Regions from separate parts of the Mycobacterium sp. MS1601 genome, predicted to be linked through region 2. Evidence: riboswitches for the same ligand, from Rfam matches in the RefSeq annotation. Region 2 holds a riboswitch; the other holds the start of a gene.

Region 1 (15,294 bases), 1.0 Mb from region 2:
TTCGCACGTCCTCAACGGCAGCGGTGAACTCACCGGCCTCGAATGGATCCGCGAATCCGGTGAACTCACCACCGCGATCGGCCTCACGAACACCCACAGCGTCGGCGTGGTACGTGATGCGCTGGTAGCCGAACAGGTCCGAGTGCGCGGCGACGGTGCGTACTGGTCGCTGCCGGTGGTAGGGGAGACCTACGACGGATTCCTCAACGACATCAACGGCTTTCACGTCCGTCCCGAACATGTCCGGGCTGCGCTGATGTCGGCTTCCGACGGGCCGGTAGCAGAAGGCAATGTCGGCGGCGGCACCGGGATGATCTGCCATCAGTTCAAAGGCGGCATCGGCACGGCATCGCGGGTGCTCGGTTACACCGTCGGCGTGCTGGTTCAGGCCAATCACGGTCGCCGCGAACGACTTCGGATCAACGGACAACCCGTCACCCAACCGGCTGTCCCGCTGCCGGCACATCCGCCGGGCTTCCAGCCGGGCTCGGGGTCAATCATCGTGGTGGTTGCGACCAACGCCCCACTGTTGCCGCACCAGTGCCAACGACTGGCGCAGCGCACGGCGCTGGCGGTGGGACGTCTGGGCGGCACCGGTGAGCAGTACAGCGGCGACCTGATGCTGGCCTTCTCCACGGGAAACCGCGGAATCCCACCCTACGGCATCGTTTCCGACGTCACCTCGATCCAACCCGAGATCCCGGTGCGCATGGTCGGCCCCGCGCTGATGGATCTGCTGTTCGACCTCACCATCGAGGCCACCGAAGAGGCGATCGTCAACGCCATGGTGGCCGCCAAAACCGTCACCGGCTACCGCGGCTACACCGTGCACGCCATCGACCACCACCAATTGACCGCTCAATTCCAGGAGAACGCATGACAACTCAGACCGAAGGGCGGCGCCTTACCGGGCAGCTGGGCCCCATCGGCATCGTCTTCATGGTGGTGGCCGCGGCCGCCCCGCTGACCGTGATCGGCGGCAACATGCCGCTGGCCATGGGACTGGGCAACGGCGCCGGTGCGCCGGTCGGATTCGTGATCGCCGCGCTGGTACTACTGGTCTTCAGTGTCGGCTTCGTGACGATGACGCCGTATGTGCCCGAGGCTGGGGCGTTCTTCTCCTACGTAACCCTTGGTCTGGGCGACCGGCTGGGCAAGGGCGTGGCGGTGGTGGCGCTGATCGCCTACACCGCCATCCAGATCGGCATCTACGGCTACATCGGCTGGGCCATCGACGACACCGTGCGCTTCTACGGTGGACCAGAATTGCCTTGGCCGCTCTACGCTTTCGCGATCTTGGCGATCGTCGCGGTACTCGGCTACCGACACATCGACCTCAGTGCCAAGGTGCTCGGCATCGCGCTGGCCCTGGAGATCGGCATCGTCGTCGTACTGGATCTGGTGATGGTGGCCAACCCCAGCCCGGCCGGCGTCACGTTCACCTCCTTCACCCCGTCCGTATTCACCCAGGGCACCATCGGCATCGCAATCCTGTTTGCGCTCACCGGATTCATCGGATTCGAAGCCACGGCGGTGTTCCGCGACGAAGCCCGCGATCCCGAGCGCACCATCCCCATCGCCACGTACGCCGCAGTGATCATCATCGGCGCCTTTTACGCCATCACGGTGTGGGCGTTCGTCGTTGCCATCGGTCCCGACAACGTCACGGCCGTGGCCAACCAAACTCTCGACGGTGAGGGCAACATGCTGCTGGACACCACCGAGTCCATGCTGGGCACCATCGGCCGCGACATCGTGAACGTGCTGCTGTTGACCAGCCTGTTCGCCTGCGTGCTGTCATTCCACAACGTGATCGCGCGGTATCAGTTCGTGTTGTCCCGCAAGGGGCTGCTGCCGGCTCGGCTGGGCGCTGTGCATGGCGGGCATCACTCGCCGGCGTTTTCCTCGGTGGCGCAGACGGTGACTGCCGCTCTGATTGTCGGTGTGCTCGCGGTACTCGGGATCGATCCGCTGGTCGGGGTGTTCGGCTCGATGGCCGGCGTAGCCACCGTAGGCATGGTCATCCTCATGCTCACGACGTCCATCGCCGTGCTGGTGTTCTTCCTGCGCAACCGGGACCGGGTGTCGGGTGTGTGGCAGACGAGGATCGCGCCCACCGTGGCCGTGCTGGGGCTGCTGGGCTGTCTGTGGCTGGTGCTGTCCAACTTCACGCTGGTCACCGGCGGTAGCGTCGGGTTGAGCGCGGTGCTGGCGGCCATCCCGTTCCTCGGGTTGGTGGTCGGTGCGCTGGCGTGGAAGCCTTCGACGTCGATCTCGTCCTGAGTGCTTTGGCGCGCGTGCGCGGTCGCATGCGAAGATAGCGGCCGCGCATACGCGCTTGGGGGCGGTAGCTCAGTTGGTTAGAGCCGGGGACTCATAATCCCTTGGTCGCGGGTTCGAGCCCCGCCCGCCCTACAACGCACTACCTGGATGACGGCGTATCGGAGCTTGTGCCGAGGGGTTCTAATTGAAATTTATCGGCGTGAACCCGTTCGCATCGGTGTAGATGGGTGGTAGCCATCCGGGCTCGCCTGGAACCACGGTCGTGGGTGTAACCGGGTATTTCACCTTCTCGAAAATCTGCTCGTCCTGCCAGTATCCGCCGCGGGTGGAACAGCTGTAACTGCCGCAGCTCGTGCTGACCGGCACCTGATGTGCAGGTATCCAGACCATGCGGAAACGCACCCAGCTGCCATCTGGTTGCATCGGTCCGTCGCAGATGCTGCGAGTTTGGGTGCCGAGGAAACCCCAGGGGACGCTTTCACAGCCCGGCTGCACATCTGCGTTTGCAGGCGGACTGCAAAAAGTACCCGCACCACTCAAGATTGCCACAGCGATAGCTAAGTTTCGTTTCACTGATTCGCCTCCCCATCTGGGAATATAAACCTGTGCAACGAGTTTGGCAACGATTTGAGAACAAATAATTGACGTTGGTGAAGAAGTTGCTAGTGGTACTGCTGTGGCGACGGAACCTACTCGCCACTGGACTTCCGGGTGACTTCGGACTGGTGGCGCGCAAGTCAGAACTCCGAGCTAATCATCGCTGGAGAGTGGGGTAGGCCAAGCATCTGGCCGAACTATCGAACTCTCAAAGATGGCACCGATCGACTACCTCCGCGCGGCGGCCGGCCGCCCGATGTATGCGCGTTGTCGAACTGACCCATGAGACGGCCAGTAGGTGGCAGTGGGGTGACCTTGCGCGACTTGTTCTGGTATGCCGCCGAATTGATCGTCGCCAGTTGGTGCGAATCGGATTTTGCCTCTCAGTCCAGGTGGGCCAGCGCCTGTTTGGCGGCGGCAAGTTCGGCCTCCAGCGCAGCAACCTTGGCGGCCTGCTGTGACCGGGCCTCGTCGATGATCTCGTCGATAGGGGTGGATAGATCCTCGTGCAGTTCCTTGGCAGCGCGGGAGACGGCGGCCGCGGCGACGGCGATGTTCCTGGCGAGATAGGTACTGCCCTGCTTGAGGTCGGCGTGCCACTCACCGTCGGCGGTACCGGTGACGGTGAGGGTGAGCTCCAGTGTCTTGGTCTTGCGGGTGGCCCGCTTCTTGGGTTTCTCCTCGGCGACAGATGTGTCCACCGTCGGCGAGGTGTTCTCGGGCTGGGCAGGTGCGACTGCGGTGGCCGGATTGTCGACGGTGATGGTCACAGCGGACTCCTTCTCTAAACTGCCGGTAGATGCCGGATCGATGAGCAGCCGTCATTAGAACAAATGTTCGACGCAGAGGAAAGCTGACGCGCCGACGCTCAGCCGGGTCGTGCTCATGGGCTGCGCGAGCTGCCGCGATCAACAAGCCCAGCGGCGCAGTTCTTCACCACATCGTGGCGTAGTGATATCCGAACATCGGCGCGCAGTGCGGTGCGGGACGGCCGTTGAGCTGATGTCACGGTCGACGTTCCCGGCTTCGAAGAGACCGGCATTCTGAAGTGACAAGTACTCCATCACAACACCATTGAAGTGAGCACGGAGTTGACCAGTGGCCCTACCGCGGGCTGGTCGGGGCGGGCGCCGACGCGGCTCCACCAGATGAATTCGTCTGGCTGATCGAGCGATTCAGCGTGATGGGGACTTTCTTCTCTAGTCCTGGCGGAGCCGTGATCCAAAGATGGTGTCTGACGTTGGAAAGGATGCTCGATGACGGTCAGTGCACGAACCATCGGTATGCCAGGTTGTCTCGAGGCCGCTGCCTGGAGGTTCCTCGAATCCGACTACATCGGTCCCGCGTACGCCGGCTGGCCGATCGAGCGGCGTGTCGAGGTGTTCCTGGCCCGGATGGGTCCGCGCGCGTTGCTCGACGACGGATCGGCCTACGAGGCACTCATCGACCGTGTCCTCGCCAATGTCGGGCGCGCTCGACGTAGGGCAGTTGTGGCTCCCGCCGGCACTGATGCTCCGGCGCCGGGGTGATCTAACCGAAGGCGCACAGCGGTGATAAACCAGCAGCTCCGACAGCGCGAATCGCCTGGCGCATCACCAGACAGGGCAATGGCTTTCGGCCGACGGCCGCAGCGGCACGCGCGACATTTTCCCCTGGCGGTGCGCTGCATCCGGGTTCACTATGGAAGTAGCTCATCGCGGAGGCGCAGCCATGGACACCGTCGATCTCAACGTCAAGAGCATCTGGTTGGTGCGCGCCCTCGGACACAATCAACTGGTACGCCGCAGCGACCGGATCGAGGCCACATGCAGAGTACTGGCGGCGCTCGTGCTGGTGTTGTTCATCCCCGTTGCCTGCGCGGTGGGCACTGCGGTACATGAGACGCAGACCCGGTACCTGGCCGAGGCCGTAGCCACCCGCCACCAGGTTGACGCCGAGGTTGTCGAGGACAGTGTGCATCTGCGGGACATGTACTCGTGGGGTGCTGTAACCCGAGTGCGGTGGACAGTAGACGGGCGCACCCGCTCCGATGTGGTGGTGTCGCGGGAATCGCGCAAAGCAGGAGAATCGCTGCCGATCTGGGTGGATCGCAGCGGCGCCAGAACCCAGGCCCCCGAAGGTTCGCTGCTTCCATCCGTCACCGCCGTGCTCGCGGCACTCACGGTGTGGGCGGCCACGGCGACGGTGGTGGGTGGTCTGTTGGCCGTGCAGCATGCGCGGCTCACCCGGCGGCGATATGCCGTGTGGGAGCGGGAATACCAGCTCTTGACTGGTAGCGGCAGCCAGCACTGAGTAGCATCTGGCGCCAACCTCCACTTCGATCGTTGGAACGCATTGACACTCGACGACCTCGCGCTGTTGCTGGAGACGGCCGGCGCGACGACAGTGCTGGTCGACGGGCGTTCTGGGGCAGGCAAGACGACGCTGGCAGACAGCTTGCAAAGACGTTGGACCGGCAGCGCCGTCGTGCGACTCGAGGATATCTACCCAGGTTGGGACGGATTGGCCGCGGCCGTCGACCACCTGCACGGCGAGCTCCTGCTCCCACGCTCGCAGAATCGGCCGGCGCGTTGGCGACGCTGGGACTGGGTCGCTGATCGCCCCGCTGAGTGGCACGCCGTTGATGCGGACCGTCTGATCGTCGAAGGTGTCGGCGCGCTCTGCGCAGGCAACCACGAGCTGGCTGATGTGGGCATCTGGATCGAGATGGACGACGAGATGCGCAAATATCGGGCACTGCAGCGTGACGGGGACACCTTCCGGCCGCACTGGGACCGCTGGGCCCGCCAGGAAGACGACCTCATCGCTCGCTTCGAGCCGCGAGATCAGGCCGACTTCATCGTGACCGAAGGCGCCGACGGACGGGTCTGGATCGACCCGGCGTAGCGAGCATGAACCGACCTGGGTTACGTTAGGGGACGGAAAACCACACGGGAGTGCACCGAAGTGCGCTGAGAGGACGGCTGGCCGGCCGTCGACCGTACGAACCTGACCGGGTAATGCCGGCGTAGGGAGATGAAGGAGTCCTCATGGACCAACAGATCACTCACCCATCACCGCTGCGGTGGCGCGTCGTCGACATCGTGGTGGCCAGCGTGCTTGCCGTCGCCTCCGGCCTGGTGTTCGTCTTCTGGAACGTCGCCTACAACCCGGTGTTCGAACCGCTGAGTGCGGTGCTTCCCGGGCTTCAAGGGTTGGCCGGGGGTGGCTGGCTGTTCGCCGGCGTGCTGACCGCACTGGTGATCCGCAAACCTGGCGCCGCACTGTACGGCGAACTGGTCGCGGCCACCGTTTCCGCCCTGGTCGGAAACCAGTGGGGTGTCATGACCATCGAATCGGGACTGGTGCAAGGGCTTGCCGCTGAGCTGGTGTTCGCAGTGTTCCTGTACAAACGTTGGAACCTGCCGATCGCCGTGTTGGCCGGTGCCGGTGCAGGTTTCGCGCTGGCCGTCAACGAGTTGATCATCTACTACCCCGGATCCACGATGGCGTTCTCGGCCATCTACACCGCTTCGGCGGTGGTGTCTGGCGCGCTGATCGCCGGTGTGCTGTCGTGGTTCGTGGTTCGCGGGCTCGCCAAAACCGGCGCACTCAGCCGATTTGCCTCCGGCCGGACTGTCGCCGCGCAGTGACGCAGGCTTCGGGCGGAGCCGAAGTCACAGCGCGACAGTGGGGTTGGCAACACGCCGGTCAACAACGTTGGGCCCTCAGCGATCTGGACCTGACCATCGAGGCCGGCCAGCGGGTACTGCTGCTGGGCCCGTCCGGCTCGGGTAAATCGACGCTGCTGCACGGTTTGGCTGGTGTGCTTGGCGGCGCTGAGGAAGGCCATGCTTCCGGCTCACTGTTGGTGGACGGTGCACCACCCGCGCAGCAGCGCTCCCGCATCGGAATGGTGCTGCAGGACCCGGATTCTCAGGTAATCCTGTCCCGCGTCGGTGACGATGTGGCGTTCGGGATGGAGAACTTCGGCGTTCCCCGTGACGAGATCTGGCCACGCGTCGAGATCGCTCTGAGTTCGGTCGGACTGAATCTGCCGCTGCAGCATGACACCGCCCAACTCTCCGGCGGACAGAAACAGCGCCTGGCCCTGGCTGGGGTACTGGCCATGCGGCCCGGCCTGATCCTTCTGGACGAGCCGACAGCCAACCTCGACCCCGCCGGAGTCCTGGAGGTTCGCGACGCGGTGACGGCCGCGGCCGAACTGACCGGCGCCACCGTCGTGGTAGTCGAGCACCGCACCGAGGTCTGGTTGCCGGTGGTGGACCGGGTGGTCGTTCTGGGCGCCGGGGGAGAGGTGATCGCCGACGGCTCCCCTGAGGAGACCATCCAACGGGAGCACACACATCTCGTGGAATCGGGGATCTGGGTGCCGGGAGCGCCCGCGCCTGCGGTGTCCAGGATTCGTGGTGGTGCCGAACCATTGCTGACGGCAACCGATCTGACGGTGGGATACCGCTCAGATCTGCTGACACTTGATCTGTCGATCACGGCGGGCCGGGTGCTGGCGGTGACGGGGCCCAACGGGTCCGGGAAGTCGACGCTGGCCCTGACACTGGGTGGCCTGCTGCCGGCGCGCGGCGGATCTCTTGAATCGGCTTCCGACTTCGCGCCCACACCCCAACGTCGCAACCCGATTCGCTGGAAGTCCAAGGAGTTGCTGACTCGGATCACCAGTGTGTTCCAGGATCCCGAGCATCAGTTCCTGGCGCCGACTGTGCGAGACGAGATCTCGCTGGGGCCGCGGGCACTGAAGATGCCCGAAGCGGAGATCGTCACGCGGGCTGATGCTCTGTTGGAGCGACTGCGCCTGACCGGAGTCGCGAACCGCAGCCCTTACACGCTCTCCGGCGGGGAGAAGCGACGGCTGTCGGTGGCGACGGTGTTGATGACGCGGCCCGCCATGGTGGTGCTCGACGAACCGACGTTTGGGCAGGACCGCCGCACGTGGGCCGAGTTGATTCTGTTGCTCGCCGAGATCGCCAATGAAGGAACGGCGGTCGTCACCGTCACCCACGACACCGAGTTCGTGGACCTGCTGGCCGACGAGCGTGTTGATGTCTAGGTCGGTGAATCCTGTCGCCAAGCTGTTGGCGGCGGCGGTGATCGCGGTGGCACTGGTGCTCAGCGTCGACTGGGTGTCGGCGCTGACGGCGTTGCTACTCGAGATCCCGCTGTTCCTAGCACTCGGTGTTCGGCTGCGTCCCTTTCTGATTCGCGCGGCGCTCATTGCGGTGGCCGCGGGGCTGACTGCGGTGACCAACCTGCTCTACGGCGAGCCCAGCGGCACTGTGTACTGGCAGTTTCTGCTGATCACCGTCAGCGACGGCTCGATCGAGCTGGCGGCGGCGATGTTCCTGCGCGTCCTGGCGATTGCATTGCCGTCGGTGTTTCTCTTTCTCGACGTACAACCGACGGAACTGGCTGACGGGCTGGGGCAGATCCTGAAGTTGCCTGCCCGCTTCGTGATTGGCGCATTGGCCGGGCTGCGGATGGTCGGGCTGTTGCGGCAGGATTGGCAGTACCTCGGTTATGCGCGGCGGGCCCGCGGCGTCGCCGACCACGCTCGGTTGAGGCGCTTCCTCGGCCAGGCATTCGCACTGTTGGTCTTCGCCCTGCGCCGCGGGTCTAAGTTGGCGACGGCGATGGAAGCGCGAGGGTTCGGTGCGTACCCGACGAGGACGTGGGCACGCCCGTCAACCTTCGGCTGGCCGGAGTGGCTTCTGATCGGCTACGGACTGGTGATCGCCGGCGGTGCCATCGCGGTGGCCGTGCTGGCTGGGACGTGGGACTTCGTGGGCAGCTGAATCAGGAATCGCAGCCGATGCCGTCGCCGTCACGATCGAGGCCGTAGATGTCGGAGCCGACCACTCTCACCGGTCCCTGCACGTACGACGGACCGTTACCGCTGCCGCCGGCGCAGTCGACGTCACTGTCGATCGGCACGCACGGCCCCGAGTAGTTCGGGTCGCACGGTTCGGCGTTCGCTACCGGACTGAGTATGAGACCCCCGGCGAACACAATTATCAAGGCTGTCAATTTACCCACGGGCGGAGATGCTAGGTCACGGAGTGACCTTTCGGGAGTGGATGAGCGAATTACGTCTGTCCGTTACTTCTGGGGGCGGGCGAGTTGTGTTGCCGTGACAGCGGCGTTGTCGAAGACGGCACTAAATTCACAAATTGACACACGTGCCAGTTCTGCTGGGTATCGTGAGCGCACCTGAGAGGTCATGTCTAGGGGACGAGGGTGGGGACAACTGCGGGTTGGTATGACGATCCATGGAATCAAGCGGATCTGCGTTGGTGGGATGGCCAGCAGTGGTCGGGCAGGACTGCGACCACACGACCTGAAGTCGATAGTCGGGATGCCGTGACCGCTATTGAGAGCGGCGGGATCGAGCACCTGATCGGACGCGATGGAAGGATCGCCGTCGTCGACCTCGAAACGACGGGCCTGTATCCCACCGATCGGGTAGTCGAGATCGCGGTCCTCACCCTTGATTGTGACGGTCGGGTGCACGACGAGTTTGAAACACTCATTCAGCCGATGCGGGACGTCGGACCGACCTGGATCCACGGTGTGGACGCCGCCATGGTGCGCGATGCACCCACCTTTGCTGATGTCGCGCACCATGTGGCGTCGCGACTCGATGGTGCGGTGGTGGTAGGGCACAACGTCTTGTTCGACATACGCATGCTTGGCAGCGAGCTGTCCCGTACCGGAATCGAGATCGATTGGGGTACAAGCCTCGATACGCTCCGCGCGACTCGATGCAAGCTGGGCCAAGCCTGCGAGGAGCTTGGCATCGCCCTGGATGATGCGCATCGTGCGATTGCCGACGCACGGGCTACCGCACGACTGCTGTTCGCGACGCGCCATTTCTACCGCGATCCGTGTGTGCCCGCGGCAGCTCGTCCGCTACAGGTGACGCCGTTGCGGGTGCGCGCGCGAGAAGGGCATGTCGATGTGCTGCCACCAGCGCCGTACTTGGCGCAACTCGCGCGCGGCATGCACACCAGCGTTGACGTTGCACCGTACGTCCAATTGCTCGACGTGGCCATGGCAGACCTCAAACTCACTCCAGATGAGCGAGGGCAACTTCGCAGTCTCGCCGCTGAACTCGGTCTTGATAGGCCAGCGGTGGCTCGTGCTCATCGTGAGTTTGTCAATGGCCTGATAGACGCCGCGCTCGAGGACGGTGTGGTGACGGATGAGGAGTTCGATCAACTCAGCAGGGCCGCTGCACTTCTCGAAGTGGACCGAGAGGCAGTGTTGAGCCGCATCGAACCTCTTCGCGCGTCCGTGGAGGGGATGGCTCTTTCTCCTGGATTGACTGTCTGTTTCACGGGGCAGGGACAATTGAACGGTTCACTTGTCGACCGGGCGGATCAAGAGGCGATGGCGCTGCGGCACGGACTGTTTGTAGCCAAGTCGGTAACCAAGAAGGGGCCCGACCTGGTGGTGGCCGCTGACGGTGAGTCGCGCTCGGCGAAGGCCCGTAGAGCTCGGCAGCAGGGTGTCGCGATCTGTTCGTTCACCGACTTTGCCGAGGCGCTCGAGACAGGTGGTTTGGTCACCGCCATGCGTGCGGCACCAGCGGATACCGCGATGGTATGTGTGACGTGTGGGACTTCGTGGATGGCACGGCGCCAGACTGCAGGATCAGTCTGTAGTGACTGTTCGCGGTCGACGTTGCTGCAGAAGACGCCGTCGATGTCGCTTACCGCCGGGGTGGAGCTCGTCTGCGGTCAATGTGGAAATTCTTGGGAGCGTGCGCAGGTCAGAGGTCGGCGGCCCAAGATCTGTCCGGACTGTGCATCGGGAGCTGGGGTTTGAGCGTGAAGTACCAGTCCGTTGCGGTCGTCGACAAGCATGGCAGCGACTCGGTCGTCTGGCATGTCGATGTAAGCCCGAATGATTCGGACCTGAGCCGGCTATCCGGGGCGTGGGTGATCTCCGGGCTGGACTCGGGGAGGCTGTCGTCGCTGGTGCAGAGCCGCAAGCTTGTTGTGACGCACGCAGCGGCGCAGCTTCGACTTGATGGTCACGCTGGAGTGCTCGACCTCGACGCGGTGGTCGACGGTATTGAAGGCGAGATCGCTCGACTCCAGAGTCACTTCGACACGAAGATGGCATCCGAGCCGAAGTCCACGCGAGTCGCCCCGACGTGGCCACATGTTCCCGAACGTGTCGATCTGGCCGATCCCCCTCGGGACAGTGACGCACCCGATCGGGTTTCCGTCGTGCTAGGGATCGCGCGGTGGCTCGAGTCGGCTGCACTGGCGTGGGTTGCGATTGAACGCCAACGGCTCGATCGTGACTTTCTGCGCCAGGAAGAACCCGATCTGCGTCGCTTTCCCGGTTGGGCGCGCTGAATGGTCACTACCGGTGCTTTCGGGCACCGTTAAATCTGGGGGGCACCATATCCCAGGTCTGGGCCGCTGTGTGGACGATAGATCCGTTGGACACGTTTTCCGAGAAACTTGTTGTGCCAAAGCATCCGGTCGACCTCCGAACCAATGATGGCCTCGATATCTATGTCGCCGATGCCGGGCGCCATCGCTTCACGTCCTATGCGGCTGGGAACTGAGCTTCGATAAGTTCGGCGATCGAGACGACGTATCGCAAGAGCATCGTGAAAAGCAGAGCCGCAGGCGAGGTAGGTGACCGCAATCCGCGCTTCACGCACAAGTACGAAGTCCCCAGCAGTTTCAATCCCAAGTGGGCAAAGAGGCTCGTGCTGACGAGTCGCTCGCCCGCCTACAACCGCTGAAACTGCAAGTACGCCCCGCCAACGACCACCACCACCGACACCAACAACGCGGCCACCGCCGCACCCCGCATCGCCACTGAGCTGTTCATCCGGCGTGCCCGCAGGTACAGCTCGGCGATCGCCAGGTTCGGCAGGTAGAAGAAGAAGTCCATGGTGTAGTCGAACCAGCCCCGGAAATCGCCTGTGCGGCCGTCGAATTCGACAAGTGTCGACAGCCCGTACTGCATCCGGTAGAGCCAGGAGGCGATCACCAACGCGAACAGCCGCACCGCCCAGGCGCGGTGGCGGTCGAAGTCTCGGGCGCGGGCATACCGGATGGCCTGCACCGCCGAGAGAATCATCAACAACCCGTACAGGCCGAAGCCGATGTCCATCACGATGCCGCCCACCGTGCGCTGCAACACGATGAAGCCCAGACCCCCGACCGCCGTCAGAACCGCGGTGGCCACGTACAGCCGTCCGATCCACCGGTGCACCACCGGCCAGCGGGTGCGGATCACCGGGATCAGCTGCACACAGCCCAGCACCATCACCACCGCGCCGGTCACGAAGTGCAGTCCGATCGACCCGCTGGCACCGGGGTTCTCCGGCGAGTACAGCCCGGGCAGAAAGCCACCGTTCCACCGCTGCAGGTCGCCGTCGAACAGGCGGGCGATGTAGGTCAATGCGATGTAGAGGACGAACTGTAGGCCACTGACACACAGCAGTGTCACCAGCACGACGCCCAACCACCGGTTGGCCGCACCGAGAGCACCGCCGCCGCGCGCGACAGCGGACTCGTCTGAAGTCCTAAGCGTTGTCAACACAACACCTTTCAGAGCAGCAGATCTTCGGGATGGATAGGCAGATCATGGATGCGGATGCCGGTGGCATTGAACACCGCGTTGCCGATGGCAGCCGCGGAGCCGACGGTGCCCAGCTCGCCGACGCCGCGGGCGCCGACCTCGCTGAAGTCGGGATCATCGCCGTCGAGACACACCGCGTCGATGAACGGCACGTCCGCATTGACCGGAACCACGTAGTCGGCCAGGTTGGCCGCCGCCATACGTCCATCCGGTTCGATCGGATTGGCTTCCAGCAGCGCATGGCCGATCCCGAAGATCACCCCGCCCACCACCTGACTGCGGGCCGTTTTTGCGTTGATCACCCGGCCGATGTCCACCACGCTGGTGAACCGGCTGACCCGGGTCTCACCGGTGAACGTGTTGACCCGCACTTCGCAGAAGTGCGCGCCGAAGCCATGGGCGGCATAAGGGATCATGATGTTCTCGTCGGCATGGGTGGCCTCGATCTCCGTGCGGCCCAACCCGCGCAGCAGATCGGCGAACGGGAGTTCGGCAGTGGCGGAGCGCAACACGCCGGCCTCATAGGTCACCGGCGTGCCTGATTCGGCCAGTGGCGAATTGGGGTCGGTGCCGGCCGCCTCGACCAACTGGGCGGCGGCCGCGCGGGCCGCGGTGCGAGCGGTCGGAGCAAGGCTGCCGGTGGCGCGTGAACCGACGGCGCCGGCCCCCGGCGGCAGGGCGGTGTCACCCACTTCCACCACCACACGGTCCATGGGCAGGCCCAGCGCATCGGCGACGACGATGGCCAGCGCGGTGGCCGACCCGGTGCCGATGTCCATGGTGCCCGACTGCACCAGCACGGTGCCGTCATCGCGGAACCGGACTCGCACCGCGTTCTCGGCACGACCGGCGGCCGGGTAAATCGCGGTGGCCATGCCCATGCCGACCAACCACTGGCCGTCCCGGTTGGTCGCGGGCGCGGCGGAGCGACGATTCCAACCGAATCGGGCGGCGCCCACGCGGTAACACTCGTCGAGCCTCTTGCTGGTCCACCGACGGTCGGTGCCGGGCACCACCGTCGCATAGTTGCGCAGCCGCAGTTCCACCGGATCCACACCGGTGGCGACGGCCAGTTCGTCCATCGCCGTTTCGATGGCGAACGCGCCTGGCGCCTCGTTGGGTGCGCGCATCGCCCAGGTGGGCGGGATGTCCAAGGTGACCTGACGTTGGTCGACGTGAAGATTGGGTGTGCGGTACAGCACGGCGCTGGTCTCGGAAGCCGTGCGCATGGGCCAACCACCCACCGCTGGATGTGCGGAGTCCGACTCGTGGCTGACAGCGTTGAGCGTGCCGTCGGCATTGGCGCCCAACCGTATGCGTTGACGGACGGCCGACCGGTGCCCGACAACGCTGAACACCTGAGTTCGACTGAGCAGCAACCTGACCGGGCGGTTGAGTTCACGCGCGGCCGCGGCGGCCAGCGTGGCGTCCGACCACGGCAGCACGCGGCTACCGAATCCGCCTCCGACATAGGTGGAGATCACTCGCAGCTGATCCGGTTGGATCCCGAGTGCGCCCGTCAGGCCGACCACCGCGCGGCCGGGGAACTGGGTGCCGGTGTAGATGGTCAGCTGATCACCGTCCCAGAACGCCAGCGAGGCATGGGGTTCCATGGCTGCCGCGTGCTGGGCCTGCTGGCTGACGGTGATGTCGATGGTCACGGCACTGTCCTGCAGCGCGGTGTCGATGGTCCCGACTCCTGGGGCCAGCACCGTGGTTGTGCCGGAGACCTCGGCCGGCATGGTGACACCGGGACCGGCATCGGCCAGTGACGTTCTGGGCGTGCGTTCCTCGTAGGAAGTGGTGATCATGGCTGCCGCGTCCCGGGCATGTTCGAAGGTGTCTGCCACCACCACGCCGATGGCCTGGCCGCGGAAGCGAACCTCCTGATCCTGCAGCGGGCGGTAGTTCTCACCCAGCCCGCTCGGGTCGGCGGGTTCCAACCGCAGGGGCGCGAAGGGGGTGTACACCGCCACGACACCGGGCGCCGCAGCGGCGGCGTCGGTGTCCATGGCGGTGATGCGACCCAGACCGATGGTGGAGGTCACCAGAACCGCGTGTGCCATGCCAGGTTCTTGGTAGTCCGCGGGGTAGCGGGCCACGCCGGTGGTCTTGACCCGGCCGTCAACCCGGGAGATGTTGGCGCCCAACGGGGTCGTCATGAGGTCTCCGTGATATCGGTGAGGGCGCGGGCGATGGCGCGGCGCAGCAGAGCTGGTTTGAACGCGTTGTTGGTCAACGGCCGGGCATCGGTGGCGGCTGCAGCGGCAGCCGCGGTGAAGGTGTCCAGTGTCGCGGGCCGATTCACCAACAGGTTTTCCACCTCGGGAAGTCGCCACGGCACCGTGGCCACCCCGCCGGCCGCCACCCGTGCCCGCGTGATCGTGCGTCCGCGCAGGGTGACCGCGGCGGCCACCGAAGTCAGTGCGAACTCGTAGGACTGCCGGTCGCGGACCTTGAGATAGCCGCTGCGGGTGCCTGCGGGCAGCGGGGGAACGGTGATGGCGGTGATGAGTTCTCCAGGGGCCAGGTCGTTCTCGACGTCCGGGGTGCTCTGCGGCTGCCGGTAGAACTGCTCGAGGGCCACGGTGCGTTCACCCTCGGCGTTGCTCACCTGCACCGAGGCCTCCGCAGCGACCAACGCCACGGCCACATCACTGGCGTGGGTGGCCACGCAGGCATCGCTGGTGCCCAGCACCGCGTGCATGCGGTTGTACCCGGTGATCGCCGAGCAGCCGGTGCCGGGATTGCGCTTGTTGCACGGCATCGACAGGTCGCGAAAGTAACTGCATC
Region 2 (15,294 bases):
CTGCAAAAAGACGGTGACCCCATCTTCTGGAGCAGGACCCCACTGATCGCTGAGCAGCCCCCACATGTCGTAGGGCAGCGCGTTCTCCTTGGTCAGCGCCACGTCGATCATCGGCAGCACCGGCCGTTGGCCCTCGATCACGCTGTTCTGAAAGAACGGGACGATGACGTTGTCGACGTACTCCGCGTCGAATTCCTGCAGATACTGCTGCCTCAGCCGCGACACCTCGTCGGAAGCCGCGGTGTCCTCGACCGTGGCCACCTCGGTTGTCGTGCTGCAGCCCGCCAGTGACTGCGCGGACACCACAGCAACTGCCCCGGCGCCGCCGGCCAGGAAAGCACGTCTGCGCATCCCGCTGTCTCCTCTTTTTTTTGAAAGGCGATGACGAGAATTTACGCACGAGAAAGAAGAATCAGCAACCCCTGTTTGGTACCGCCGATGCCGACGAGTTGGTCGACACCCTGCTCGAACTCACCGTCGGCAGGGTGCTATCCGAGGCCGCTGACCCGTAACGCGCCGTCCACGGCCAGCGTGGGAACGTCGAGTGTCTTGGAGCCCAGATCGTGGCGTGCGCCGGTGATCTCGACGATCTCGGAAGTGCCGCCCAGCAGCGCCGCCGCAACCGTCAGCTCCGCAATCGAGCCGAACGGATCGGCAGTTCCGTGGGTGAAGACCGTCGGTACGGTGATCTGTGGCAGGTGCTCGGTGCGGGCCCGCTCGGGCTTGCCCGGTGGGTGCAGGGGGTAGGAGAACAAGGTGAGTGCCGCCAAGTCGGCACCCTCGGCGGCGACCATGGACGTCATCCGGCCACCGTAGGAATGCCCGCCGGCCAGTACCGGACCAGCCGTCAGGGTGTGGGCGAGGTCGATGGCCTCGAGGATTCCTGCCTGATCAGCTGCCGCCGACCCTGACGGCGGCCCCTTCGGGCGACGACGTCGGTAGGGCAGGTTGTAGCGGATGGCCAGCCAGCCGCGCCGGGCCCACTCGTCGCAGATCCTGCCCAGCAGCGGAGCCTCTCGGCTGCCGCCGGCACCGTGGGTCAGCAGAACCACGCCGGTGGGGGCACCCTGGGGCTCGTGGGCCACCCCGGCGATGACGTCGAGGTTCATGTCTGCAGCCGGAACAGTGCGTTGACCGGACCGTGGCCGTGACCCAGCGGATAGGCGGTCCGAATGCATTCGGTCACCCAGGTTTTCGCGAAATCCACCGCCTCGGGCACCGAAAAGCCATGTGCCAGAGCGCACGTGGTCGCCGCGGCCAGGGTATCTCCGGCTCCGTGGTCGTGGCCGGTGTCCACCCGCGGTGCGTGGAACTCGTGGAATTCGGTGCCGTCGAACAGCAGGTCGGGGCTGGCGTCCGACGACCGCAAATGCCCACCTTTGACCAGGGCCCACTGCGGACCGAGTGCGTGCAGCGCGCGGGCCGCCTCTTTCTGGGTCGCCTCGTCGACCACCTCGATGTCGACCAGCAGGCGCACCTCGTCGAGGTTGGGGGTCACCAGGGTGGCCAGCGGGAACAGTTCGGTGCGCAGGGCCGACAGTGCGCTGGGGTGCAGCAGCGGATCGCCGTGCATCGATGCGCACACCGGGTCGACCACCAGGGGAGTGCCTGCGCATTCGGCCTGCCAGGTCTCGGCCACGCAGCCGATGATCTCCGCGGACGCCAGCATCCCCGTCTTGGCCGCCTGGATTCCGATGTCGGAGGCCACCGCACTCATCTGCCCGGCGATGATGTCCAGCGGTATCTCGTGAAAACCCTTGACGCCCAGGGAGTTCTGCACGGTGACCGCAACGACGGTCACGCACCCGTGCAGTCCCAGCATCGCGAAGGTGCGCATGTCGGCCTGGATGCCCGCGCCGCCACCGGAGTCGGAGCCGGCGATGGTCATGACGCGGTGCGGGGTGTGCCCGGGCAGGGGCAACGGCAAAAAGTTCACTTCACTCCCTACGCCGGTATTACCCGGTCAGGTTCGTACGGTCGACGGCCCCAGCCGTCCTCTCAGCGCACTTGGTGTGCACTCCCGCGTGGTGCTCGTGTGGGTTCCGATGCCCAACTTAGCGCAGGCGTCGGGAATAGGAATTGCGCCCCGATGATTTACATAGCTAACATATACAAGTTGTGGCGCACACCGTGGTGGGCTGCTGGCCGACTCAGATACGAAACGAAGAAGATGACTGCCGAGCTCACGACTGACACCAGCCTCAACGACACCGCGCGCCGCCGGATCCGGATGGATCACGACCACCCCCGCTACAAGTGGATCGTCTTGTCCAACACCACGTTGGGCACGCTGTTGGCCACCATCAACGCCTCTATCGTGTTGATCTCCCTGCCGGCGATCTTCCGCGGTATCGGGCTCAACCCCCTGGCCCCCGGCAACGTCAGCTACCTGCTGTGGATGCTGATGGGATATTTGGTGGTCACCGCCGTGCTGGTAGTCCCGTTCGGCCGGCTGGGGGACATGCTGGGTCGGGTCCGCATCTACAACCTCGGCTTCGTCGTGTTCACCGTGGCCGCCGTCGCGCTGTCCTTCGACCCCTTCCAGATGGGCGGCGGGGCGGTGTGGCTGATCGCCTGGCGCGTGGTCCAGGGTGTCGGTGGTGCCATGCTGATGTCGTCCTCGTCGGCCATCCTGACCGACGCCTTTCCCGCCAACCAGCGGGGGATGGCGCTGGGCGTCAACATGGTCTCGGCGGTGGCCGGCTCGTTCCTGGGCCTGCTGATCGGCGGCTTCCTGTCCGAATGGCACTGGCAGGCGATCTTCTGGGTAGGAGTGCCGATCGGTCTGGCCGGCACCGTCTGGAGTCTGCGTTCACTCAAGGAACTCGGCTCCCGCACTCCCGGCAAGCTGGACTGGGCGGGCACGTTGACCTTCGGCATCGGGCTGACCGTCCTGCTGCTGGGCATCACCTACGGCATCCAGCCCTACGGTGACTCCAGCACCGGGTGGACCAATCCGATGGTGCTCGGTTCCATCGCGCTGGGCCTGGCGCTGTTGGTGGTGTTCTGCGTCGTCGAGCTCAAGGTCGCCGCACCGATGGTCGATATGCGACTGTTCCGGTCGGCCTCGTTCGGGATGGGCAACTTGGCCGGACTGCTGTCTTCGGTGGGCCGCGGCGGACTGCAGTTCATGCTCATCATCTGGCTGCAGGGCATCTGGCTTCCTTTGCACGGGTACAGCTTTGAATCGACGCCGTTGTGGGCGGGTATCTATCTGCTGCCGATCACGGTCGGCTTCCTGGTGGCCGGCCCCATCGCCGGATCGCTGTCGGACCGCTTTGGTGCGCGACCGTTCACCGTCGGCGGCATGGTCCTCATGGCAGTGACATTTGTTGCCCTGCTGCTCATCCCGGTGAACTTCGACTACTGGCTGTTCGCTCTGATCGTGTTCCTCAACGGGCTGGGCGGCGGCATCTTCACCGCGCCCAACACCGCGGCCATCATGTCGAGTGTGCCCGCATCGCAGCGTGGTTCGGCCTCCGGTGTGCGCGCCACGTTCTTCAACGCCGGCTCGTCTCTGTCGATCGGCATCTTCTTCTCGCTGATGATCGTCGGTCTGGCCAACACACTGCCGTCGGCGCTCAGCACCGGATTGCAGGCTCAGGGAGTGTCTGCCGACGTCGCCCAGGACGTGGCCGGCCTGCCGCCGGTGGGCAGTCTGTTCGCGGCATTCCTGGGTTACAACCCGATTGCCGAACTGCTCGAGCCGTCACATGCGCTGCAGCAGCCGGGAGTGAATGCCGATGTGCTGACGGGTAAGACATTCTTCCCCGAGCTCATCACCGAACCGTTCCACACCGGCCTGGTGGTGGTGTTCTCGGCGGCCGCGGTGATGATGGTGCTGGGTGCTATCGCTTCGTGGATGTCGCCGGGCCGCTACGCCGACGCCCCTGGCGCCGACAACGCCGCCTGATGTGACGGCGGTGGCGCCGTCGACCCGCGCACCACGAGTTTCAGCGGGAACTGTACGGACAGCGGCGGGCGGTGTGGTTGGGCGAGCAGTTCGAGCAGCATGCGTGCCGCCTCGGCGCCGATGTCCTGGTTGGGAATTCCGATGGTGGTCAGCGGGGGCCGCAGCTTGTCCAGGAATGGCATGTCGTTGAAGCCGACGACACTGATCTGGTCGGGACAGCAGATGCCGCGCTCGGCGAACACGTCGTAGCAGCCAAGGGCGATCAGGTCGTTGCCCGCGACGATGGCGGTGAAATCGGTGCCCGCGTCGAGCAGCCCGCGCAAGGTCTCGGCGCCGGCCTCCTCGCTCCAACTCGCACACGTGGCGGTCAGGGCAGGGTCCTCGTCGGCGCCGTGGTCACGGATGGCGGCCCGGAAGGCGCGGGCACGTGCCACACCCGTCGACGTGGTCTCGGGCCCGCCCAGGTGTGCGATCCGGCGATGGCCCAGCGCGGTCAGGTGCTGCACCGCCAGATACACCCCGGCCGGGTCGTCGGGTGCCACCGCAGGGGCGTCGACCCCATCGGGGCGGCGGTTGACCATCACCATCACGACGCCCTGCTGGTGCAGCTGGATCAGCAGGGGGTGTTCGATCCGGGCCGTCGCGACGATCAAGCCCTCCACCTGCCGCGACAGCAGAGAGTCGACCAAACCTTGTTCGCGTGCCTGGTCGTTGTCGGTGTTGACGACGAGTGCGCTGTAGCCCGCCGCCTCGAGGGTGCGCTCGATGCCGCGCAGGATCGGCGGGAACAGCGGATTGGTGAGATCAGGGATGAGAACCCCGATGGTGCCCGACTTGGCCGTCTTGAGGCCGCGGGCGATGGGGTTGGGTCGGTAGCCCAACGACTCGGCTGCCCGGATCACCCGGCGCGCCGTCTCGTTGTTGACCAGACCGCGCGTGGCCGGGTTCAGTGCCCGGGATGCTGTGGCGGCATGCACACCCGCCGCCACAGCCACGTCACGCAAGGTCGGGGTCGACACGGATGTCAGCTTAGAGAGCCGCGTCGCAGAACACGTGTCGCCGCGGCGGACCGACAACAGATTGCCTGTGCCTTGTTGCACTCGATTGCACGGGTTGCTCTGGCATGGAGGCTCCTCGTTGAGCAGCTAAACGACGGGAAAGTGCCGCTTCTAGCTGGAACAATAGGCCGCTCGTGATTCTCATCACAGGAAGTTCGCAGAAATCGTTGACATGGATACGGCCGGATTGCTTAGCTAGGTTTGCAATCGATTGTGACGACCGGCGCAGCGGGGCGCGGCGCGCAATTGTGCACGGGCGGAGGATTTCTCGTGACTTCAGCATCGACAGATCGAAAGGCGGGCGTGCGCCGGGCAGTGACAACGGCTGCCGCGTGCGGGGCACTGCTGTTCACGGCGGCTTGTGGCGGGGGCGGCGACGCCGCCGGCCCATCCAGCGAAGGCGGCGGCGGTGGTGAGCGGGAGAAACTGATCGTCTCCATGCCCGTGATCCCACCCAACTTCGTACACGTCATGCCCTGGGTCGCTCAGGACCAGGGCTTCTACGACCAGTTCGGGGTCGACGTCGAGCTCGTCAGCCTCGACACCGGCGTGACCGCACTGCGTGGCGCGGAAGCGGGCTCCGCCGACATCGCGGCGGTTCCCACCCCCACGCTGATCAATGCCGTCGCTCAAGGCGGCTCGGCCAAGGCCTTTTACACCTACTCCGACAAACTCGACGTGCAGATGGTCACCACTGCGGACGTCAACGGGTGTGAGGACCTGCGGGGCAAGGTCGTCGGTGTGGACGAGGTGGGCGGCTTCGCCGAGGTGCTGACCAAGATGTACTACACCTCGTGTGGGTTGACGCAGGAAGACGTCACCTATGGCAACTTCCCCGGTGCCGAGGGCCAGGCCATGGCGCAGGGTCAGTCGTCCTCGGGTGTGCTGCACATCGACGAGGCCCAGGGCGTCATGGAACAGTTCCCGGATGCCGGTCTGAAATCCGTGGTGAATCTGTGGGACGTCGTGCCCGATTGGCACTACGCCGGATTCGCCGCACCGGAGTCGATTCTGCAGGAACGTCGCGACGCCATCGTGGCGTTCACCGCCGCCAACATCGCCGCCAACCGGTTCATGACCGACACCGCGAACAAGGAGGCCGTCCTCGACACCGCCGAGGAGGTCACCGGTCTGGACCGCGAGATCCTCTCGCAGACCTACGACACCTTCATCGCCGACGAACTGTTCCCCGATGACAACGGCTATTCCCAGGAAATGGTGGATTTCACCGCCGATCAGCAGGTGAAGCTGGGCAACATCACCGAGGACATCAAGCCGACCTACGAGCAGTTGGTCGACACCACGATCTACGACGACGCACTCGCGCTCTACGAAGAGAAGTCCTGACCTTCGCCTCACGGTGCCGTTGGCGGCCAACAGATCACGGCCGTCACCGGCGCCGCACCATCACCGAACATCGAAAGGCGCCGTCGTGGCGAATGTCGACATCAAGGACCTCTCGAAGCACTTCGGGCCGCTGAGTGTCTTCGACAACATCAACCTGCACGTCGACGAATACGAATTCGTCTCCATCCTGGGGCCCAGCGGCTGCGGCAAGACCACGCTGCTGCGCATCGTGGCCGGCATCGAGCAGGCCACCGGTGGCGCTGTCTTCATCAGCGGTGAGCAGAACTCCAAGCCACGCCCTGACATGACGTTGGTGTTCCAGAACTTTCGGCTGCTGCCTTGGCGCACGGTCCAGGACAATGTCGGCTACGGCCTGCGACTGCGCGGCCACAGCAAGTCGAAGGCACGGGAAGCGGCGCAGCAATATGTCGACATGGTGGGGCTGCAGGGGCGCGAGAAGAAGTACCCCTACCAACTCTCCGGCGGCATGCAGCAACGTGTCGGTCTGGCCCGCGCCCTGGCCATCCGGCCCGAAATCCTCTTGATGGACGAGCCTTTCGGTGCGCTCGACGCCCAGACCCGCGAGCTCATGCAGGAGGAACTGCTGCGCATCTGGTCGGCCGACCGCAAGACGGTCATCTTCGTCACCCACTCCATCGACGAGGCGATCGTGTTGTCGGACCGGGTGGTGGTGATGCAGGCCAACCCGGGCCGGATCGTCGAGGACATCACCATCCCGTTCGAGCGTCCGCGCAATGCCGCCACCATCCGGGTGGACCCGGTGTTCGCCGAACTGCGGGCGCGGATGTGGTCGCTGCTGCGGCAGGAAGAACTGAAGGCCGGTTCTCTACACGGAGTCAGTGGTGACTGACGGCACGTTGAGCAGAAGCCGAATCTGGCAGCTGCGCATCGGTTTTGCCATCTTCGTGCTGGCGCTGTGGTACGTCGTCGCCATCACCACCGGTGATCTGTTCCTGGCCGAACCGCACGTCATCGCCCAGCGGCTGTGGCAGTCGGTCCTGGACGGCGAGTTCCTGCAGTACGCCCAGCCCACGGCGTACATCATCGCCGTCGGTGCCGCCCTCGGAGTGGGCCTCGGTGTGCCGGTCGGCCTGCTCATCGGGCGGGTCCGGTGGCTTTACTGGCTGACCGAGGCGCCCATCAACATCTTCTACACCACCCCGCTGGTCGCGCTGATCCCCTTCATCCTGGTGATCCTCGGCTTCAACAACACCTCGAAGATCCTGATCGTCTTCCTGTTCACCGTCCTACCGGTGATCATCAACACCGCGTCGGGGGTGCGCACCGTCGACCCCGACCTGCTGGAGCTCACCCGGTCGTTCTGCGCGCCCGAGTGGACGGTCTGGCGCGACGTCCTGATCCCCGGCGCGCTCCCCGCCATCATGACCGGCCTGCGGATCGGTCTGATCCATGCTCTGGTGGGCGCCGTTCTCGCCGACTTCTACGCCGGCGCCAGCGGCTTCGGGTACCTGATCATCCTGTACTCCAACCGCTTCGACATCGCCGGTGCGCTGGGACCGGTGCTGGTGCTCGCGGCAACCGGGACCCTGATAGCCACCCTGCTCAAAGGCGCGCAGCGCCGACTCTCGCCGTGGCAAGGAGCGTCATGACCCACACCGTAGGTGCCGCACTCCCCATGCCCACCCCCGCGCCCGCCGCGCCGAAAGCGCGCCGCCCCGCACGGGTGAGCGCGCAGCGGCTGATCTGGTTCCTGGGTCTGCTGATCGTGCCCGTGGCGTGGGAGCTCTACGCCGCGTTCGCGGACAGCCCGTTGATCGTGGGACCCATCGCGGTGCTGGAAGCGGGCGTCGAGATGGCCCGCGACGGTGAGCTCACCACCGCGATCTGGCAGAGCGCATCGGTGTTCGTGGTGGGGATGGCCCTGGGCACTGCGTTCGGCCTGCTGGTCGGCATACTGGTGGGCCGGTTCCGGTCGATGGACGTCATGCTGGATCCCTACATCTCGGCGCTTTTCGCGACGCCACTGGTGGCCGTCATCCCGATTCTGGTGGTGGCGTTGGGCTTCGGCTTCTTCGCGAAGGTGGTGATCGTCGCGATGTTCGCCTTCTTCCCGGTGACCATCAACACCGCGGCCGGCGTCCGGGGTGTGCCCCGCGATCTGGACGAACTGGCCCGGTCGTTCTGCTCGACCGAGCTGCAGGCCTGGCGCGACATCCTGATCCCCGGGGCACTGCCGTTCATCGTCACCGGTATCCGGCTTGCGGTCGGACGTTCCCTGATCGCGGTGGTGGTGGCCGAATTCTCCACTGCGGTGACCGGTCTGGGCTTTCTGATCCTGGTGAACTCACGCCGGTTCAACATGGCCGAGTCGCTGGTACCGGTGGTGCTCCTGATGATCACCGGTTTCGTTCTCTACACGGCGCTCAAGAGCGTCGAGACCCGGCTGGCACCGTGGATCGTCCGCACCGCCGAATAGTGCGGTCAGCCATCGATGCGGCCCAGCCCGCGCGGGAACTGGTGCAGCCGGGCACATCCGGTGGCGGTGATCTCGAAGAGCTCACCGGTCTGCACCCCGATCCGGCCGTCGGGGGTGGTGACGTTCGGCTGCACCACGATCGTCATGCCCTCGGCCAGCGGCAGCGTCGGCAGCGCTTCCAGAGTGCGGCTGCGCGAACCGAACACCGGCGGCAGGTAGCCGCCGCCCAGACCGTGCACCAGGTCGTCGACGGTGGTGAAGCCGGCGTCTTCGATCACATCGGCCGCCGCCACGATCTGTTCGGGCAGCACTCCCGGGGCCAGCATGGCCTCGATCCGGCTCAACGCCGCGTCGGCCACCTGGTGCAGTTCGGTGACCAGGGGTGTGGGTGGCTCGGCGACGGTGAAGGTGCGCAACAATTGTCCCGGGTAGTCCAGGCCCACCGCGGTGCTCAATTCGCAGGCCAGCACATCACCACGGTTGACCACCCGGCCGCTGGGCCACTGCGACGGCACACATTGTGCGGGCTCGGCCATGGCGGTGAGCGCGAAATAGTGGATGTAGTTGGTGCCACCGTGGGCGAGGTAGCTGTCCTCGACCAACGCGCCGAGCTCGTATTCGGTGCTGCCTGCATGGGTTCCGTCCCGCAGCGCCGCGCAGGACAGATCGGTCAGGTGCGCCGCAGCGCGCAACCACGCCAACTCCTCCGCCGACTTGCACAGCCGCATCCTGGTGTAGGAGCCGTTGAGATCTGCAAGGCCGCCGATGTTTTCGCGCAGGGCGGTGTGCATCCCGAACGGGACGGCGCCCACCACCGCCACCTCGCCGCCGACGGCGCCGCGGCGGCGCAGCTCGTCGAGCAGCGACGCGGTGGTGGACCCGGCCCAGCGTACGTCGGCGGCCGGCGCCAGAGCGCGGGCCTGGGGTACGTGGTTGAAAAAGTGCACCAGCAGCGTGTCGGGTTCGCCGATGGTGTGCACCACCACTGCTTCCCGGGTGACCGGCCAGCCTGTCAGCCACTGCACCGCACTACCGGACCGGTTGGCCCCGTAGAGCACACAGTGCCGCACCCCCGCCGCCGCCAGAGCGGCATCGAGAACCTCGGTGCGACGGCTCATCTCGTCGGCCGAGAACGTGGGCCGGCTGGGGCCGGCCAGGACGTCGAGTGGGTGCGCTCCGGTCATCAGCGAAACGTAGTGCACTGTACTGCTATCGGTCAAACATGTTGTTGTGCAACATAACTGAGGAGATGAGGAAAGATGGCCCAGGATGAACTGGTCGCCTCGGCGATTGCCCACTGGGGTCCGCGGTTCACGGTCAACGGTGTCACCGTCGCCGATTTCGAGCGGGTGACCGCGCGGGTGCAGACCTGGCCGCAATGGTGTGCGTCGTGGGTGGCCGCAGGTGCTGAGCACGAGGAACTCGGGCGTACCGCGCTGGCGGAGGGCCGACTGACCTCGGCGGGTGAGCACCTGGCGCAGGCCGCGGTCTATCACCACTTCGCGAAGTTCGTGTTCGTCGTCGACGTCGACGAGATGAAGGCCGCACATCAGCGGGCGGTCGACTGCCTCGACGCCGCGCTGCCGTACCTGGACCCACCTGGCCGTCGGCTCGAGCTGCCCTTCGAGCACAGCCGGCTGGTCGGCATCCTGCGGGTTCCGGACGGGTCGGGCCCGCACCCAGTGGTGGTGATGCTGCCCGGGCTCGACTCGGCCAAGGAAGAACTGCGCTCCACCGAGCAGGGGTTTCTCGACCGCGGCATGGCCACGCTGGCACTCGACGGCCCCGGGCAGGGGGAGTCGGAGTACGACTTCCCCATCCGCGGCGACTGGTCGGCGGTCGCGGAGTTGATCTGGCGCACGGTGTCGGAGGCGCCGGAGCTCGACGAGTCCCGGTTGGCGGTCTGGGGTGTCAGCCTGGGCGGTTACTACGCGCCCCGGGTCGCCGCGGCGCTCGGTGACCGGGTGTCGGCCTGTGTGGCACTGGGTGGCCCGTTCAACTTCGGCTCGGTCTGGGAGGGTCTGCCGCAGCTGACCCGCGACACCTTCCGGGTGCGGTCGGGCACGTCCACCGACGCCGAGGCCCGCGACGTCGCCCTGACCCTGGGCATGGACGAGGTGGCTGCCGATGTGGTGGCCCCGCTGCTCATCGTGTTCGGTCGCAAGGACCGTCTCATCCCCTGGGAGCAGGCGGTGAAGCTGCGCGATGCGGTATCCGGCCCCGTGGAGCTGCTGATGTTGGAGGACGGCAACCACGGGTGCGCCAACGTCGCGCCGTGGCATCGGCAGCGGACCGCCGACTGGCTGGCGGCGCAACTGCGGTGAGCCCGGCGGGGCGAAAATTCTTGGAGACCTGTCGGTGGCACCGGCTACCGTCGACAGCATGCCCGACGCCGCCATCGAGGCCATCGATCTGGTCAAGAAATTCGATGCTTTCACCGCCGTGGACGGGATCAGCTTCACCGTCCCGCAGGGCACCGTCCTGGGGCTGCTCGGTCCCAACGGTGCCGGTAAGACCACCACCGTCCGGATGATGACCACCTTGACGGTGCCCACCTCCGGGACTGCCAGGGTCGCCGGTTTCGATGTCCTCCGTGAGCCCGAGCAAGTGCGCCGCAACATGGGGTTGACGGGCCAGGCCGCCACGGTGGACGAGTTGCTCACCGGGCGGGAGAACATCCGGATGATCGGCAGCCTGTACGGGCTGCGGCGCAAGGAGCTCGACCGGCTCGGGGATCAGCTGCTGCACCAGTTCTCCATCGCCGATTCCGCCGACCGCGTGGTCAAGGGCTACTCCGGCGGTATGCGGCGCCGGCTGGATCTCGCTGTCAGCCTCATCGCGGCTCCTCCGGTGCTCTTCCTCGATGAGCCGACCACCGGCCTGGACCCGCGGTCGCGCAGCGAGCTGTGGGAGGTGCTGCGTCAACTGGTCGCCGACGGCACCACCTTGCTGCTCACCACGCAGTACCTGGAGGAGGCCGACCAGCTGGCTGACGAGATCGTGGTGGTCGATCGCGGGCGCATCATCGCGCAGGGCACCCCGCTGCAGCTCAAACAGCAGGCGGGCAACGCCAGCCTGGTGGTCACCGTGTCGCACGCCGCAGATCTGGAGATCGCCCGGTCGCTGATCGCCAGAACCGGAGCCGAGGTCCACGTCGATGTCGGTGCGCGCCGGCTCACCGCCTCCGCCGAGGGACTGGAGGCCATGACCCGGGTGGCCGGCTGGCTGCAGGAGAGCGCGATCGAGGTCGACGACATCGGTCTCACCCGCCCCAGCCTGGATGACGTGTTCCTGTCGTTGACCGGTCGCACCAGTACGGCCGAGGAGGTGCGCGTATGACCACCCGCCCGCAGATCAGGGCGACGTCGCTGGCCTATCAGTCCTGGGTCATGGTGAAGCGCAACCTGATCCACACCAAGCGCATGCCGGAGATGTTGTCTGACGTCACCGCGCAGCCCATCATGTTCGTGCTGTTGTTCGCGTTCGTTTTCGGGGCGTCCATCACCAACACCGGGGGAGCCTCCTACCGTGAGTTCCTGCTGCCCGGGATCCAGGCGCAGACCATCGTGTTCTCCGCGTTCGTGGTGGCCTCCGGTATCACCGCCGACGTGGAGAAGGGCATCATCGACCGCTTCCGGTCACTGCCCATCTCCCGGTCGTCGGTGCTCATCGGCCGCAGCATCGCCAGCCTGATCCATTCCTCCATCGGCATCGTGGTGATGGCGTTCACCGGACTGGCCATCGGCTGGCGTATCCGCAACAGCGTCGCCGAAGCGGTCCTGGCCTTCGCGCTGGTGCTGGTGTTCGGCTTCGGGATGATCTGGTTCGGCATCCTGGTCGGCTCGCTGCTGAGGTCGGTGGAGGCGGTCAACGGTGTCATGTTCACCGTGCTGTTCCCGGTGACGTTCCTGGCCAACACTTTTGTGCCCACCGAACCCATGCCGCACTGGCTGCGCGTCATCGCCGAATGGAACCCCGTGTCGTCGCTGGCGCAGGCCATGCGCGAGCTCTGGGGCAACGGGCCGCCAGCACCGGTGGATGCCCAACTGCCACTGCATCATCCGGTACTGGCGACCATCTTGTGGTCGCTGGCCATTACGGCCGTGGTGGCCCCGTTTGCTTTGCGCGCGTATGCCAAGCGGACGTCGGACTGAGCTCAGTCGTCGATGTAGACGTGCGGGCAGCTCAGGTCGACATAGACGGTGCGCAGTGCATCATTGGACAGTGGGCGGACGGCGTTGACGGAGCACTGCGAGAGGGGTCCGTTGCGTGATCCGTTGATCTGCACGTTGTAACCCTGACTGCGCAGCTCCTGAATGGTTGTGGTTGCCGACGACCCGCTGGGAGCGGCAAATGCATTGCCGGCCAAGCCGATTGCTGCAGGAATAACGGCGGCGAAGGACAGGGTGGCGTAGAGGTGACGCTTCATGGTTTACTCCTTGTGGTTGAGAGAGCGGACGGGTGTGCAGACCCTCCGCCGGGTTTGATTACCAGCTGTCGGTTTTCACCTATTTGGTGAACAGCGCACCGGGGAAGGTGCGCGAGATCTCGGCGTGGCCGTCGTGAAACAGCCTGATGTAGGAGAATCGAAAGTACCGGGCCAGTCGCGACGGCGGTGTGGAGAACAGCTCCTTTCCAATGGCATTGGCGGTGGCGGCCTCGGCGGCCACCACCCAGGTGGCGCACACGGAGCCGTCTGATTCGGCGGCCGTCGCGCACAGGGCCTGGTCGGTGACCGTGGCGACGCCCACTGCCAGGCTGGGGTCATCGGGATGTCGCAGTGCGATGGGCAGCGGAACCGACCCGCTGTGCCGTATCCCGTTGGTCGTGTTGATCACAAAATCGTCTGCTCCGAGACGGTGGAGTAGTTCGGTGACCAGGTCCACCAAGTGGCCTGTCCCGGCGGCACCGACATCGATGGACAGTGCCCTGCGGGTGGTCAGCGTGGTTCCGGAATGCGCGACGTCGCAGACCCATGAGGGGCTGTGCGCGCCGTCCGGCGATGCCATCATCGGAGCGCCGGCTCCGCCGGTGGCGGCGGACACTGCGTCGAACAGGCCGAAAAGCCGCTCTGCTTCCGGAGGGAACTCGAAGCTGCCCCCGTCGCGCCGGCTGATCGTGCGCAGCAGGGAGTCGGTATCGGACTGCGAGAAGCTCCGGTGATGCTGCTGCACCAGTTCGGTGATCGCTGTGATTGCCCGCTGGGCCAACGGCTGCGCGGTCTCGATGCCCGCCTCGCCGTCGGATACCGGAAAGGTGAACCGGCGCTGGTGTTCTCGTGAGTGGGCGGCGGGTGTCACGACGGACTGCAGGTGTGTCATCAGTGGTCCTCAGCTAGGTGGTGGGCCGGTTGACATCAACGCTATCGGCGGGCGGGCGCGGCGCCCAGGACTCCATAGGAAGTCCATATGCGGCCAGTTCAGGGCGGCTCTGGACAGCTAGGTATATATGTCTATACTCAGCCTATGGCAGGAAAGATCTCGCCCCGCATCGCCGACCATCCGACGGTGCGCGCGGTGCTGGCGCGCAACAGGGCGAAGCCCGGTGTCATCGACGCCGACTGGCTGCGCCAAGTCTGTCTCGATGCGGGTGCCGATGACGTGGGCTTCGCCAGTGTTGCTGACCCGGCGCTGGCCTCGGAGTCGCACCATGTCGAGGCCGCGCTGCCTGGCGCCAGGAGCTATCTCTCGCTGGTGGTGAAGATGAACCGCGACAACGTGCGCTCGACTGCTCGCAGTGTGGCCAACCAGGAATTCCACCGGACCGGCGAGATCATCAACGGGGCGGCGCACCGCATCACCCGCGCACTGCAGGACGCCGGCCACCGCGCGCTCAATCCGTCGGCCACGTTCCCCATGGAGATGGACCGGTACCCGGGCCGTATCTGGGTGGTGGCTCACAAGCCCGTCGCCGTGGCGGCGGGGATGGGGGTGATGGGTATCCACCGCAACGTCATCCACCCGCGGTTCGGCAACTTCATTCTGTTGGCCACCGTCATGGTGGATGCAGAGATCAGCAATTACTCTGTGCCGCTTGACTATTCACCCTGCCTGGAGTGCAAGCTGTGTGTCGCGGCGTGTCCTGTCGGTGCCATCGGCAAGAACGGTGAGTTCGATTTCATGGCGTGCTCGGTGCACAACTACCGTGAGTTCATGGGCGGTTTCACCGACTGGGCGCAAACCATCGCAGACAGCGCTGACGCACGGGATTTCCGCGAGCGCGTCACGGATTCGGAGAACGCGTCGATGTGGCAGAGCCTGTCGTTCAAAGCGAACTACAAAGCGGCGTACTGTCTGGCTGTCTGCCCGGCCGGAGAAGAGGTCATCGAACCGTATCTCGAGGACCGTAAGGGCTTCATGGATCTGGTGCTGAAACCGTTGCAGGACAAGGCGGAAACGCTGTACGTGCTGCCCGGCTCAGCGGCCCAGGCGCACGCCCAGAAACGCTTTCCGCACAAGCCCGTCAAGGTCGTCGACAGCGGGATCCGGGGCCCCCGCCGGGGCTGACCCACCCGCTCG

The links. A riboswitch is a leader RNA that binds a small molecule or an ion and turns the genes downstream of it on or off. The one in region 2 is predicted to bind thiamine pyrophosphate.
Region 1: linked by a shared signal. The riboswitch ahead of BVC93_RS21885 (ECF transporter S component) and the one ahead of thiD (bifunctional hydroxymethylpyrimidine kinase/phosphomethylpyrimidine kinase) in region 2 are both predicted to bind thiamine pyrophosphate.

The regions. Positions count from the first base shown of each region.
Region 1 is NZ_CP019420.1:4,522,437-4,537,730, forward strand. It holds gene BVC93_RS21845 (DmpA family aminopeptidase) at 1-880, shown strand, start outside; gene BVC93_RS21850 (APC family permease) at 877-2,283, shown strand; tRNA gene BVC93_RS21855 (tRNA-Ile) at 2,342-2,415, shown strand; gene BVC93_RS33810 (CDGP domain-containing protein) at 2,464-2,832, opposite strand; gene BVC93_RS21865 (DUF6319 family protein) at 3,264-3,581, opposite strand; gene BVC93_RS21870 (hypothetical protein) at 4,137-4,409, shown strand; gene BVC93_RS21875 (Rv1733c family protein) at 4,591-5,172, shown strand; gene BVC93_RS21880 (hypothetical protein) at 5,215-5,766, shown strand; TPP riboswitch at 5,801-5,911, shown strand; gene BVC93_RS21885 (ECF transporter S component) at 5,910-6,512, shown strand; gene BVC93_RS21890 (ABC transporter ATP-binding protein) at 6,509-7,945, shown strand; gene BVC93_RS21895 (energy-coupling factor transporter transmembrane component T family protein) at 7,938-8,687, shown strand; gene BVC93_RS34800 (hypothetical protein) at 8,689-8,826, opposite strand; partial or broken gene BVC93_RS34805 (hypothetical protein) at 9,130-9,189, shown strand; gene BVC93_RS21905 (exonuclease domain-containing protein) at 9,253-10,719, shown strand; gene BVC93_RS21910 (hypothetical protein) at 10,722-11,258, shown strand; gene BVC93_RS34810 (hypothetical protein) at 11,372-11,473, shown strand; gene BVC93_RS21915 (DUF2306 domain-containing protein) at 11,644-12,462, opposite strand; gene BVC93_RS21920 (xanthine dehydrogenase family protein molybdopterin-binding subunit) at 12,471-14,663, opposite strand; gene BVC93_RS21925 (FAD binding domain-containing protein) at 14,660-15,294, opposite strand, start outside.
Region 2 is NZ_CP019420.1:3,504,196-3,519,489, forward strand. It holds gene BVC93_RS17050 (hypothetical protein) at 1-351, opposite strand, end outside; gene BVC93_RS17055 (alpha/beta hydrolase family protein) at 489-1,109, opposite strand; gene thiD (bifunctional hydroxymethylpyrimidine kinase/phosphomethylpyrimidine kinase) at 1,106-1,936, opposite strand; TPP riboswitch at 1,925-2,034, opposite strand; gene BVC93_RS17065 (MFS transporter) at 2,171-3,913, shown strand; gene BVC93_RS17070 (LacI family DNA-binding transcriptional regulator) at 3,877-4,932, opposite strand; gene BVC93_RS17075 (ABC transporter substrate-binding protein) at 5,242-6,318, shown strand; gene BVC93_RS17080 (ABC transporter ATP-binding protein) at 6,404-7,189, shown strand; gene BVC93_RS17085 (ABC transporter permease) at 7,182-7,949, shown strand; gene BVC93_RS17090 (ABC transporter permease) at 7,946-8,776, shown strand; gene BVC93_RS17095 (M24 family metallopeptidase) at 8,782-9,960, opposite strand; gene BVC93_RS17100 (alpha/beta hydrolase family protein) at 10,036-11,100, shown strand; gene BVC93_RS17105 (ATP-binding cassette domain-containing protein) at 11,159-12,115, shown strand; gene BVC93_RS17110 (ABC transporter permease) at 12,112-12,930, shown strand; gene BVC93_RS17115 (hypothetical protein) at 12,933-13,205, opposite strand; gene BVC93_RS17120 (FAD:protein FMN transferase) at 13,285-14,097, opposite strand; gene BVC93_RS17125 (4Fe-4S binding protein) at 14,242-15,282, shown strand.